Regions from separate parts of the Paenibacillus sp. FSL R7-0163 genome, predicted to be linked through region 1. Evidence: riboswitches for the same ligand, from Rfam matches in the RefSeq annotation. Region 1 holds a riboswitch; each other region holds the start of a gene.
The links. A riboswitch is a leader RNA that binds a small molecule or an ion and turns the genes downstream of it on or off. The one in region 1 is predicted to bind cyclic di-GMP.

Region 1 (4,291 bases):
CGGCAGCTGTCCGCTCTCCCCGATTCCGATAGGTTTACCCTCGGCCAATGCGAGCAGATCCTCATAGTAGGACTGCTTATAATCGTTATTGTAGATATCCGCAGCCAGAACATCGAGTTTATCCCCACCGGGATAATATGCAGCATAAGGATCTGACCATTCATTCGGCGCATTCGGATTCCATACCCACAGTAGATTATTTAGCTTGTGTGTGTTTACAAAACGATCATAGACAATACTCCAAAGCTCTGAAAAATTGTCCTTTTTCCCCCACCAAAACCAACCGCCATTCATTTCATGGTAAGGTCGCCATAAGACTGGAACTCCGGCATCACGCAATTGTCCCAAATATCCAGCAACCTCGTCTAGATCTGAGATTAGCCTCTTATACTGAGCTGTCCCAGGTGTAACATAAGCATTAAATTTCTCTTGACTGAGACTTCTGTTTACATTGGACCATTCTGGAGATGTTCCCGGCAAACTCTGATGGAATGTCATGGCTACAATGCCACCCTCGTGATGCCATTCAATTGCACTGTCTATCACTGCTTGCCGCTGTTCTGCGATCGTCCCTTCGGATTGATTATTAATCGCCCCTAATTCATAACCATGTAGAACGGCATTTTGTCCCGAAGTATTCTTCAGCTTATGAACCAGTTCATCTGGGCTTTCTAGATAATCATGCTGGCCGGACAAAATCCCTTTGCCACGTAGATTCACCAAATTACTCAGCAGTTGCTTAGCCTCTTCAGAAGCCGATGGATTACTGGGTATAACCGGAGGTAAAGAGGAAGAAACACTCATAGCCTTCGGAAGACTCTTAACCTCTCCCCAAGGCAGCAAGGAAAAAATAATAAACACCGGTAACATAGTAAACAACAATCTGTTTTTCTTATAATATTTACGCAAATAAATCCTCCTTTCGGTAGCTGTACTGCCTCTACAGGTGCTAAATAAACATACCTGTTATCGGACAATCGTCTTCTGACCTAATGAGGACTATAGCTTAGTAGCTCTGCAATAACGCAGAGCCACTAAGGATCGACCTTTAATTTTCATCAATCAGGAGACATCCGGAAGAAAAAGTGCACTTGCTGGAACTGTCTCTTTAGCTTGACTAGCACTTTCCCACATCAAGCGGACTCTCGCATCGCCTTCATTCTCGTAATACTCCACCTTGATATCGTATAGCCGGCCAGCCTTCAGCGTTATAGTGCCCTTACGCTCAGTACCACTTTGCTTAGTCCAACTATCAATCACGGATTCCCCATTCACCCAGACACGGATGCCATCATCTGAGGTAGTGTAAAATGTATATTGCTCATCATATAATGGCTTAATTTTACCGCTCCAACGTATGGAGAAACGATCAATCCCGAGGGCGGCATCCGGCGATCCTTGCCGCCAATTGAAATCGATTATTGCATCAGTTCTGTTAAGAGTTGCCGCTCCCGACAACAACATGTTGTTGTAATACTCTCCTGCAAGCCCCTTCGCGAGAGGAATTGCTGCCTCCCCCTCTTCTTCGGAAGGTGCCGGCGCTGGTGCGGCGCTAGGTGTCGGAGCCAGACCAGTATTTAATTTATCTCTGGTCAGGGTGTAGTTGCTATTCATAAATATTTTGATTGTGTCTGCACTGTTATTTTCGTAAAGCATTTTTCCCCAGCTCATCATATACGTCCATTTACTTTGCGATTGCTGAAGCTTCTCCAGATTAGGCATTTCACCATTCTCCCCGATCGCAATCGGTTTGCCTGCGGCTAGACTCAACAAGCTGTCATAGTATTTTTGCTGGTAATCATTTTCGTATATATCTGCTGCCAGAATATCTACTTTATCAGCACCTGGATAAGTTAGCGCATAAGGATCTGACCAAACATTGGGAGCATTCGGACTCCATACCCATAACAGATTATTTAATTTATGAACGTTAACAAAACGGTCATACATTATATTCCATAGTTTAGAAAAGTTATTTTTCTTCCCCCACCAGAACCAGTTCCCGTTCATTTCATGATAGGGTCTCCAAAGCACCGGAACATTGGCATCGCGCAAGCTTTTTAAAGAGACTGCCACCTTATCAAGCTCAGCGATCAGATTATTATATTGCTTAGTACCCGGTGTAACGTAACTATCGAACTCACTCTGGCTAAGTGTTTTTTTCACATTATCCCAGTCATAAGAGGTGCCCGGCAGGTTAGCATGAAAAGTCATAGCTACGATCCCGCCCGCTTTATTCCAGTTGATGGCGCTGTTCACCACATTTTGACGTTGCCAAGCCATCGTTGCTTCGGACTGACCACTGATCGCACCCATTTCATAACCGTGAAGAGCCGCATATTGTCCGCTGGTTCCCTTCAGCATATTGTTAATTTCATCTGGACTTTCTAAATAGTCATGTTGACCAGCAATAATGCCTTTTCCTGAGATCGAGTAAAAATAGTTAAGCAGCTTTACGGCTTCAGGTGAGGCACCTGGGGTAACTGGCGTTCCAGAATTTGAAGCAGCTATGACAATAGACGGCGAAATTCCAACAGCAAGCGGAAGTGCAGTCAGAAACAGGACGAGTGACATAAATGCACCAAACAATCGATACGTACGGTAAGCTTTCAAAATAATCTCCCTTTCGGTAGCCAGGCTGCCACTCTTTCGAAGGCCCTATAGCTTTGCGTCCCTACCTTTCGATAGGTTTGCCTTTTCAATTTAAGAGAAATAATCTCTCTTACCGTAAGTATCGACGACAATTAATGATATATTTAGTGTTTTTATGACTTTTTTTGATAATTGAGTCAATTTACCTGTTTCAAGAAATTTTGAATTGGTTAAATAGATAGGTTAGACCTATGAAATGAATTGTTGTAGTTCTATATCATTCCAGTCTAAAGTAATACGTATGTTATCTTCTTCTACTAATTCAGACCCCGTCTGTACCTCTATAAACTCAACATCCGTCAAAGCAAGGATCGCGTGTTTCGTTCCTTCCGGTATACGTACCACGTCCCCAGCCTTCACATTATGTTTTTTCTCATTCAGCACAATACTTGCTTCGCCGCTGACGATTGTCCAAATTTCACTACGCTTGCGATGTAATTGATAGCTGATATTATTCCCCTCGGATATAAAAATCCGTTTGGTCAGCACTTCATTGCCTTCATCATATTTCACATAATCAATAACTTTGTAATGGCCCCAGCGGCGTTCCTCGTACATCGGTCTTTGTTCAAAGGTCTTCAGCACTTCTTTAATCCGTGGGCTCTCAGCTTTATGGGTAACTAGAATTCCATCCGGGCTAGCCGCAATGATCAGATCCTTCGCACCAATTACCGTAATCGGAATGTCCAGCTCATTAATCAAGCAAGTCCCCTCAGAATCCGCCGTCACAAAACCTTTTCCTACATGCTTGCTGCTCATTTCCTCTGTCAGCGTATTCCACGTTCCAAGATCCTTCCAGAATCCATCATACGGCTGCACCACAATATGTTCTTCTTTCTCCACCACTTCATAATCAAAGCTGATGGAAGACAATAGCTTATACTGCTTCTGCAATTCTTCATATCCTAAAGGCAACCCTTTACGCTGCAAAATATCTAACAAGTACCCTAAACGGAAGGCAAACACTCCGCAATTCCACAATGCATTTTGCTCGATGAGCTGTTCTGCTTGTATGCGGTCTGGTTTCTCTTGAAAGTGACTCACCTTCATAAAACCATTCCCCCCCGCCTCTTCAGCGGTAGGAATAATATATCCGTATTTCTCTGAGGCATGTTCAGGAACAACACCCATTAGTGCCAGATTTGCTCCACTTTCCAGCATGGTCCCCTCAAGCATAGCTATGGTATCGAAAAAGGATGCTTCTACATAAGGGTCAACAGGCAATATTGCTACCGTCTCCGCTGGAGAAACACCTGCCACTGAATAAAGATAGGTAGCTGTTAAGGCGATAGCCGGAAAAGTATCCCGACGCTCCGGTTCAACGATAATCGGCACATGACTTCCCAGTTGGCTTTGTATCATTTCTACTTGGCCGCGGCCGGTGGCCAGATAAGATGATTCTGCCATCCCTGCTTCCTCCAGCTGTCTCCAGACACGTTGTACCATGGATTCTGGTTCACCTTGAGGGCTTTCAAGTACCTTTAGAAATTGCTTTGAACGTGAGTCGTTAGACAACGGCCATAACCGTTTACCTGAACCGCCTGATAGAAGTACCATTTTCATAGAATGAACCTCCTTGAATTATGGAAATCGAGCATAATGGAATTGTTATCAAAACGTATAGCTTCCGCTTAGCCTT
Region 2 (4,291 bases), 1.4 Mb from region 1:
GTTTGGTTAACACTTTTGAAGCCAGAAGATTTGGATGTTGATTCGACAATCAAATTTTCGCCCTCAGTATAGTAAGTGAATTCAATTTTTAACCCATCGACATCAAGTGAAGTGAACTGCTTTTCTTCTTTAGGTTTGTTTATAGTGATCCAATTCTTAGTAGTATCACGTTTCTCAATAACAGCATCCTTTAATATAAGTTTCATTGGAACATCGGACCAGTCGTTATACCATTCCGGAGATTCGAATTGAAATAAATGCTGGTAGCTTTCGGAATGATCACCTTTCAAATTCCAACCCCCAGTGATTGTTTTATCACCTATAACCAACTGAGCGGTATTATAGTGGACAATTCCTTTTTTAAGCGAATCATTTTCATCTATTAGAATTTGGATATCCAAAGGGGTAACCACTAGCTGATCTAAGGTTATACCGGTCTTTTCTTGAAATTCAGGACTGTTATACAGTTTCTTAGTGTAAATCGCCTCACTTGCTTTTTGTCCATCTGCTTTAAAATCGAACTTCCACGTACCTGAAAATCGTTTCGCTTCTTCAATGTAACTAAAATGAAGACTAGCTTCCTTCCAATCTGATTCAGTTATATTAAAAACCTGTTCAATAAATAAATCCGATCCTTCGTTAGGCATGATGGTTGGAATTGCTTCATTCTCTTGACCACCAGTACTAACTACCAAATGTGGGTTACCCCGTCCTAAGTCAGATGGTGATGCAGCGACTTTGTAACGGATAATGGTTTGATTGGAAACATGTCGAACGGATTCGATTTGAATGCTTGGGTATTGCTTAACTCCAGTATCAATTATTGTATCTCCTGCTTGATGATTAGATTGTAAGGGAATATTCTGATCACGGTAAAAAATGAGATTCCGTGCTTCAAACTTGTAGTCCTTTTTATCATCCTTTAATGTATCAGGTGTTTCATATACTCCAATGAGTTTCTGGCTTTCAGGATCGTATTCTAAATAACCGTATACCTTTGCCTTGGCACCGGATTCACTAGTGATGATGTTTTCCTCTGTAGCAAATCCAATATATTGGGATAGATCAGATTTAGTATCAAGTGATAACAGCATTTTCATTTTTTCTCCATCAGTTACAACACCGTTCAAATTCATTGTTACTCCTGAACTGGAAGTTTGAAGATTATACTGTTGACCGATGCCGTTATTTAATGCATTACTCACACTTCGACCACCAATTTTATCCCAATTAATCGTCATACTAGCGAATACAGGAATGGCTACAAGTAAGAGGCAAGAAAAGACAATACTGATAGGAATAACCTTTTTATTAGGCCTAGGAGTATTCTGGGAGGCATGCAGATTTCTTTGACGTGTATATGCTTCTTGTTCTATGGCAGTCCACATCAAATCATAATCTGGTCGGGGAATATGTTTATCTTTTTCAATATAGAGACTCATTACTATTCAGCTCCTTTAGTTGGGTTCCACCCATTCTATTTAGTATTTTAAGTCCCTTGTTCAGTCTGGATTTTACAGTTCCTTCGGGTATGCTCATAACTTTAGAAATCTCGGGTACAGTCAATTCGTTTATAAAACGAAGGACTACTACCATTCTGATTTTGTCAGGAAGCTGACTGTATAACCCTTGTAATTCTTTTTTAGTTTCCTGTCGATCCAAACGTTTTTCTACAGGGTTTGATTCCTCAGACCTGGATAGTAAATAATTACGTACTTCTTTCATCCACCCCGTCTTACGCCTTTTGATCACACTGTTGCACTCATTCGAAGCAATTCGTAAAATCCAAGCTTTCAAGTTTCTTACCTTCGACTTATCCGCTAAGATAACTTTTACAAATACCTCTTGGGAAATATCCTCCGCATCTGCCTGATTTTTCATTAAGTAGTAACAAAAATAATATACTTGTTCTTTATAGAGCTCGAAAATTTCCCGGTCACTCATTTTGCTGCACCCCCTGTCTCTGCTGTTCTCATTAATAAGACTTATAAGCGTATGTAATCGTTCATTTTTCATTTTGATTGTAGTATTTCTTCTGAGTATCATAGCGAATTCGAATGGAAGATAAGTCGTTTACAGGTAATTATAACCATGATAAAATTAGCGGTGGGACATGCGTCCCTAATCTATTAAAACTAATTGAATGTCCGCGTTAAAGGTAAAATCATCGAAAGATGATGACACAAAGCCATGGGTCTAAAGCCTTTCGACAGAAGGAAATGATCGCCAGGCCGCCATAGGGATGTCTTATGAAGCATAAAGGATAGCTCTAAGAATATGTAGTCTATTTTGAGCTCTTTTATTATTTCGACCTATACGGCGTTACATTATCGCAAGGGGCCGAAAGGGGAAGTACATGAATAGTTTTTTCAAAACAATAGGTACTAGTTTGGCAGTAGGTGCTTTATTGCTGTCCGGAACGATCGGATGGATGTCTAATCCAGGAGTAGTGTCTGCAGCTACCTCAACAGTAGTAACCGCGGATCAGATGATCAGCAAAGTAACGGCAGCCTCCAAAGCAATAAAGAATTTCCATCTGGATGTGACCAAAAAACAGGATATTCAAAGCGGCGGGGTGCGTATCAGCAACACCAACACTCTGAAGCTGGATATCAACCGTCTGCCGAATTTTGCCGCAGCAGGCACTGTCGCTAGTAGTCTTTTAGAAACATCGTACAGTCTATATGCCAATGACAAGGAGTTTTACTATCTTGTAGACGGAAGTGAACTGATCGATGAATCTGAAGATGAAGGTTACGACGATGACGGGGAGCCGATCGATCCTGATGCACAGTATTGGCTTGGACTGGAGAAAACGGAATGGGATGCCTTTTACTCTAAAGGCCAATACGATCCTGTTTCCATGCTTGATTCGGTCAAAAGTTATAAAAAATCCATGAAAGTCAGCACGGCTGGCGCACAAACGGTCTTACAATTCACGGTAACCGATCCGACAGCAGCTAAGGGGATAATCAAACTCTATGACCAGGAGAACCTCTGGGATGGTGAGACAGTTCAACCCAAAAGCGTAACGTGGAAATTATTCGTCAATACTAAGACCTGGCAAACGGAAAAGCTGACAGTCGATCTGAGTTATGTGCTGGTAAGTGACGGAGCCAAAGATACATACACCACGAAAATTGAAGCTAAATATTCCAAGAATAATAAAGGTACAGCCATTGTAAAACCGGCCGAACTAGAATAATAAGGACGATTCATATCGAGCAAAAAGCGCTGTTCCGCTGAACAGCGCTTTTTGTTGTATTCAACAGCAGTTGTTTATTAGTTGACAAGAATAAATCATTGCTGTAATTTATATGTATGCGCATGTATATAATATTTTGTTTAAATATAATTTAATGAAAGTTGGGGAAAAGATGATAGCACTAGACACAACATTAAATTTTCGCAGAGGACTGACATTAAAAAATCGAGTGGTTATGGCTCCAATGACCACGCGAATGAGCTTTTATGACGGTGTAGTAACACAAGATGAATTGAAATACTATTCACTAAGAACGGGCGAAGTAGGTGCGGTCATCACTGCGGCAGCAAATGTACAAGAGGGTGGAAAAGGATGGGAAGGTGAACTTAGTGTTTCCTCCGATCAATTTATTCCTAGCCTTAGCCGATTAGCATCTACTATTAAACGAAATGGAACAAAAGCTATTTTACAACTATTCCATGCAGGAAGAATGACAGATTCAAAAATACTACGTGGCGTACAACCAGTTTCCTCCAGCGCCATTGCTGCCGAACGTCCGAATGCAGAAATTCCAAGAGCATTAACAGAAGATGAAATTTTCGGTGTAATTGAGGATTTTAAAAAAGCGACTCAACGTGCTATTCAAGCTGGATTTGACGGGGTAGAAATTCATGGAGCAAACACATATTTAGTCCAACAGTTCTTCTCTCCACACTCCAACCGTCGTGATGATCAATGGGGCGGAAGCTTAGAGAAAAGATTTAATTTCATTAACCAATTAGTGGATGCAGTTATTGCTGTCGTTGACAATTCAAAGGTTAAGGATTTTATTGTCGGTTATCGTTTTTCTCCAGAAGAATATGAAGAGCCTGGCATTAAAATCACAGACACCTTTTATCTTATTGATAAATTAGCTGATAAAAAGCTGGATTATCTGCATATTTCATTAGGGGATTTTAAGAAAGTTTCTGCATCAGAAGATTTTAAAGAAAAATCAATCCTGCAATATGTACATGAGAAAATCAATGGCCGTGTACCTTTAATTGGGGTAGGAGATATCCGTACCAAACAGGACGCAGAGGAAAC
Region 3 (4,291 bases), 350 kb from region 1:
AGTTGTGGAAGCTGAGCTTCCGATTTGAATGTCCTCATTGCAGAGAACGATTCTCCATAGAAAGGAGGTGATCCAGCCGCACCTTCCGATACGGCTACCTTGTTACGACTTCACCCCAATCATCTACCCCACCTTCGGCGGCTGGCTCCCTTGCGGGTTACCCCACCGACTTCGGGTGTTGTAAACTCTCGTGGTGTGACGGGCGGTGTGTACAAGACCCGGGAACGTATTCACCGCGGCATGCTGATCCGCGATTACTAGCAATTCCGACTTCATGCAGGCGAGTTGCAGCCTGCAATCCGAACTGAGACCGGCTTTGATGGGATTGGCTCCACCTCGCGGCTTCGCTTCCCGTTGTACCGGTACCATTGTAGTACGTGTGTAGCCCAGGTCATAAGGGGCATGATGATTTGACGTCATCCCCACCTTCCTCCGGTTTGTCACCGGCAGTCACTCTAGAGTGCCCAGCATTACCTGCTGGCAACTAAAGTTAAGGGTTGCGCTCGTTGCGGGACTTAACCCAACATCTCACGACACGAGCTGACGACAACCATGCACCACCTGTCTCCTCTGTCCCGAAGGCCGCTGCTATCTCTAGCAGATTCAGAGGGATGTCAAGACCTGGTAAGGTTCTTCGCGTTGCTTCGAATTAAACCACATACTCCACTGCTTGTGCGGGTCCCCGTCAATTCCTTTGAGTTTCAGTCTTGCGACCGTACTCCCCAGGCGGAGTGCTTACTGTGTTAACTTCGGCACCAAGGGTATCGAAACCCCTAACACCTAGCACTCATCGTTTACGGCGTGGACTACCAGGGTATCTAATCCTGTTTGCTCCCCACGCTTTCGCGCCTCAGCGTCAGTTACAGCCCAGAAAGTCGCCTTCGCCACTGGTGTTCCTCCACATATCTACGCATTTCACCGCTACACGTGGAATTCCACTTTCCTCTTCTGTACTCAAGCCACCCAGTTTCCAGTGCGACCTCAGGTTGAGCCCAAGGTTTAAACACCAGACTTAAATAGCCGCCTGCGCGCGCTTTACGCCCAATAATTCCGGACAACGCTTGCCCCCTACGTATTACCGCGGCTGCTGGCACGTAGTTAGCCGGGGCTTTCTTCTCAGGTACCGTCACTCCGGTAGCAGTTACTCTACCGGACGTTCTTCCCTGGCAACAGAGCTTTACGATCCGAAAACCTTCATCACTCACGCGGCGTTGCTCCGTCAGGCTTTCGCCCATTGCGGAAGATTCCCTACTGCTGCCTCCCGTAGGAGTCTGGTAGTGTCTCAGTCCCAGTGTGGTAGTTCACCCTCTCAGGTCGGCTACGCATCGTCGCCTTGGTGGTAGTTACCCCACCAACTAGCTAATGCGCCGCAGGCCATCCCTCAGTGACAGATTGCTCCGTCTTTCATTCTTCTCTCAGGAGAAAAAAGAAATTATCCGGTATTAGCTACCGTTTCCGGTAGTTATCCCAGTCTGAAGGGCAGGTTGCCTACGTGTTACTCACCCGTCCGCCGCTAAGTTATTTTGAAAGCAAGCTTTCAAAATAACTCCGCTCGACTTGCATGTATTAGGCACGCCGCCAGCGTTCGTCCTGAGCCAGGATCAAACTCTCCAATTAGTATTGAAAAGAGCGATATGCTCATTTTGAAACATCTGACGAGAAAATTAATTCTCTAATTTTGGATATCACTTGCGTGATTTCCTACTCACTCGTTGTTCAGTTTTCAAAGATCAAGTTCTCGTTGACGCCGTTTAATGTCTCAGCAGCAACTCTTATAATATATCATGTTGTTTTCAGAAATGCAAGCTTTATTTTTCGAAGCTTTTTATCAGCCTCGTTTGTATCGCCTGTACACTGTCTAACAACGCTTACCTATAATACCCCAACTATTAATAGAAAAGCAACCCCTAATATAAAAATAAACAACTAGCTTAATAATTAAGCTAGTTGTTTATTTAATAGAGTTATGTTTCTAGCGGCGAATTTAATAGTATTTTGCCGCAGTATATTTGCTTGAGGCTTTAATTAAATCGGTTTTCTTATCACTCTTTGCAAGTCCTGCATCCACTGTAGTATCAATGGTAACCCACTTCCCATTAAGCAATACTTCGTTCCAGGCATGATATTGCGTAACGTAGCTTGTATTCCCCATTACCAACTTAGCAGGAACATCTACACTCCGCAGCATTGCGGCAAAAAGAGAAGCGTAATCATAGCAAATCCCTTTTTTAGTAGTCAATGTCTTATCGATGCTTGGAATATAATCAGTAGTTACACTATTAGCAAGAGAGTAGTCATATTGTACATTCGCAACTACATAGTTATAGATCGCTTTAACTTTCTCTTCGTCTGTTGTTTTGCCTTGTACTAATTGTTTAGCTTTGACAATCGCTTTATCAGAAGAACTCCATTTCACATTCTGTACGGAGCCCAAATATACGGAATTCGAGTCACTCATGGTTACGTCTACTACTTCGGAATATAACGCTTTGTATTTATTACCGGTTGTGTTCTCCAGAACAGAAACCTTATAAGTCCCATTTCCTTGTTGCAAAGGGAAGTCCTCAGCTTGTCCAGAAGCATACAAGTTATAAGTATAGCTGCTGTTATCTTTGGTGATCATGAGTTTGATTCTTTTATCTTTCGGAATATCATAGTTAATACCAATAACACCTTGAGCCACTTTGGATGTAATCAACCAGCTGGCATCTGCACTTGCAGCTTGAGCTGTACTTACCGGAACTGAAGTCATTAGGACGAACAACGCCACCAGCATAAAATAAACCTTTTTCACGGATAAAACTCCTTTCGGTAGCTGGCTGCCATCCTTTCGGGAAGGCCCTTTAGCTTTGCGTCCCTACCTTTCGATAGGTTTGCCGTTATCGTATAAGCTCTATCTGTTCTAGCTTTACTAGATATAATTGATAGAATCCATTTGAAACAAACAAAAAAAGCCTCTTCATTCGGTAGCTGGCTGCCATCCTTTCGGGAAAAGGCCCTTTAGCTTTGCGTCCCTACCTTTCGGAAGGTTTGCCGTTATCGTGTTTAGCTTTTATAGTATAATACTATCATATTTATAGTTGTGAACAAGACCTAATTTACTAGATTACCCATTATTTTATAAATATCTCCCGGTATTTGTGTTTTCTTGTCATTCACTATTCTCATTTTGTTAATTTAGCATGAACAATCAGCCGATGCGTTGGATTCACTAGCGGATCACATGTAATCAGAGTAAGAATCTTATCCTTGTCATTCCCGTCAAGAACGGAGACATCACTCGGATCTACAACAGAAATATCGTATACCTCATAGTTAAACACCTGATCACTAGTCTTTACCGTGATAACATCCCCCACAACAACCTCATTCAATCTGTTAAACAAACGACCCGTAGTTCTAGCCCGATGCGCCGCGATTGCAGCATTTCCGATCTCTCCAAGGGGTGCCGTTTCTTTCATATGGGCTGCAGCATGTTTCATATTAGCTTTTGTAGCCCCTTCTAATACAGGCAGCTTCAAATCAATCTTAACGATTTCAATTAGTGCGATTACTTTGCCACCGACCTCAATCTCCGGTTCAGGCTTTTCTGTCTCTTGGGGTTGGGGCTGTGCCTGAGCATCCAGAACCGATTCCTCTGCTAACAGCTGAGTAACTTCAGCATACCTGCTCTTCAAATCTGGCTGGGGAGTACTATCGGCAGTGCTTAGTTCAGCCGTTTCTAATAACTTCTCCTGCTGCCTGTCGTTGTACCATTCGTTAGCTGTCGGATATAACATGATAAGTATCCCAGCCAGTATGAGTAGATAGGAGAATTTACGCAATGTTATTCACCTCCGTATATTGTTTCTATGGTTATATACAAATCAAGCAGAAACAGCTACTTGCCTTTAAGCATAGCAACTCCTTCTGCCTGAAATTAATGTTTAAAATACCCATTTACGACTTCCAAAGAAATTGATGATCACCGTGATAAAGGTAACCAGCACCTTGGAGATCAAGACTTGAATACCTAGTCTGTCTGTCAACAGATGCATTAGCAGCAGTGATATTCCGAGCACTACCAGATTCAGCACGATAAACTTGACCAGCTGCACGCGGTCGAAGCCTTCTTTATTCCCCCGGTCGCGATCACGAAAGGTTACTTTTTTATTCAAAATAAAGCTATTCGCCGTACCTGCACTATAGGAGATCACCTGCGCCAATGCGTATACCATCCCTAGTGAATTCAACAATGTGAAAATCACAAAATCAATAAGCGTATTGAGCAAACCTACGGCATTAAATTTAA

Region 2: it holds a riboswitch for cyclic di-GMP, as region 1 does, so the genes downstream of both, NST45_RS16740 (DUF6612 family protein) here and NST45_RS22515 (glycosyl hydrolase) in region 1, are expected to answer to the same signal.
Region 3: it holds a riboswitch for cyclic di-GMP, as region 1 does, so the genes downstream of both, NST45_RS23965 (transglutaminase-like domain-containing protein) here and NST45_RS22515 (glycosyl hydrolase) in region 1, are expected to answer to the same signal.

Annotation. Positions count from the first base shown of each region.
Region 1 is NZ_CP150224.1:5,099,752-5,104,042, forward strand. Features, by position in the region: gene NST45_RS22510 (glycosyl hydrolase) at 1-909, opposite strand, end outside; gene NST45_RS22515 (glycosyl hydrolase) at 1,063-2,613, opposite strand; cyclic di-GMP riboswitch class I at 2,626-2,705, opposite strand; gene NST45_RS22520 (sugar phosphate nucleotidyltransferase) at 2,842-4,215, opposite strand.
Region 2 is NZ_CP150224.1:3,748,334-3,752,624, reverse strand. Features, by position in the region: gene NST45_RS16750 (DUF4179 domain-containing protein) at 1-1,442, opposite strand, end outside; gene NST45_RS16745 (RNA polymerase sigma factor) at 1,426-1,944, opposite strand; cyclic di-GMP riboswitch class I at 2,148-2,239, shown strand; gene NST45_RS16740 (DUF6612 family protein) at 2,357-3,205, shown strand; gene NST45_RS16735 (NADH-dependent flavin oxidoreductase) at 3,318-4,291, shown strand, end outside.
Region 3 is NZ_CP150224.1:5,453,051-5,457,341, forward strand. Features, by position in the region: rRNA gene NST45_RS23960 (16S ribosomal RNA) at 61-1,617, opposite strand; gene NST45_RS23965 (transglutaminase-like domain-containing protein) at 1,985-2,794, opposite strand; cyclic di-GMP riboswitch class I at 2,808-2,888, opposite strand; cyclic di-GMP riboswitch class I at 2,963-3,045, opposite strand; gene NST45_RS23970 (class D sortase) at 3,165-3,824, opposite strand; gene NST45_RS23975 (GtrA family protein) at 3,927-4,291, opposite strand, start outside.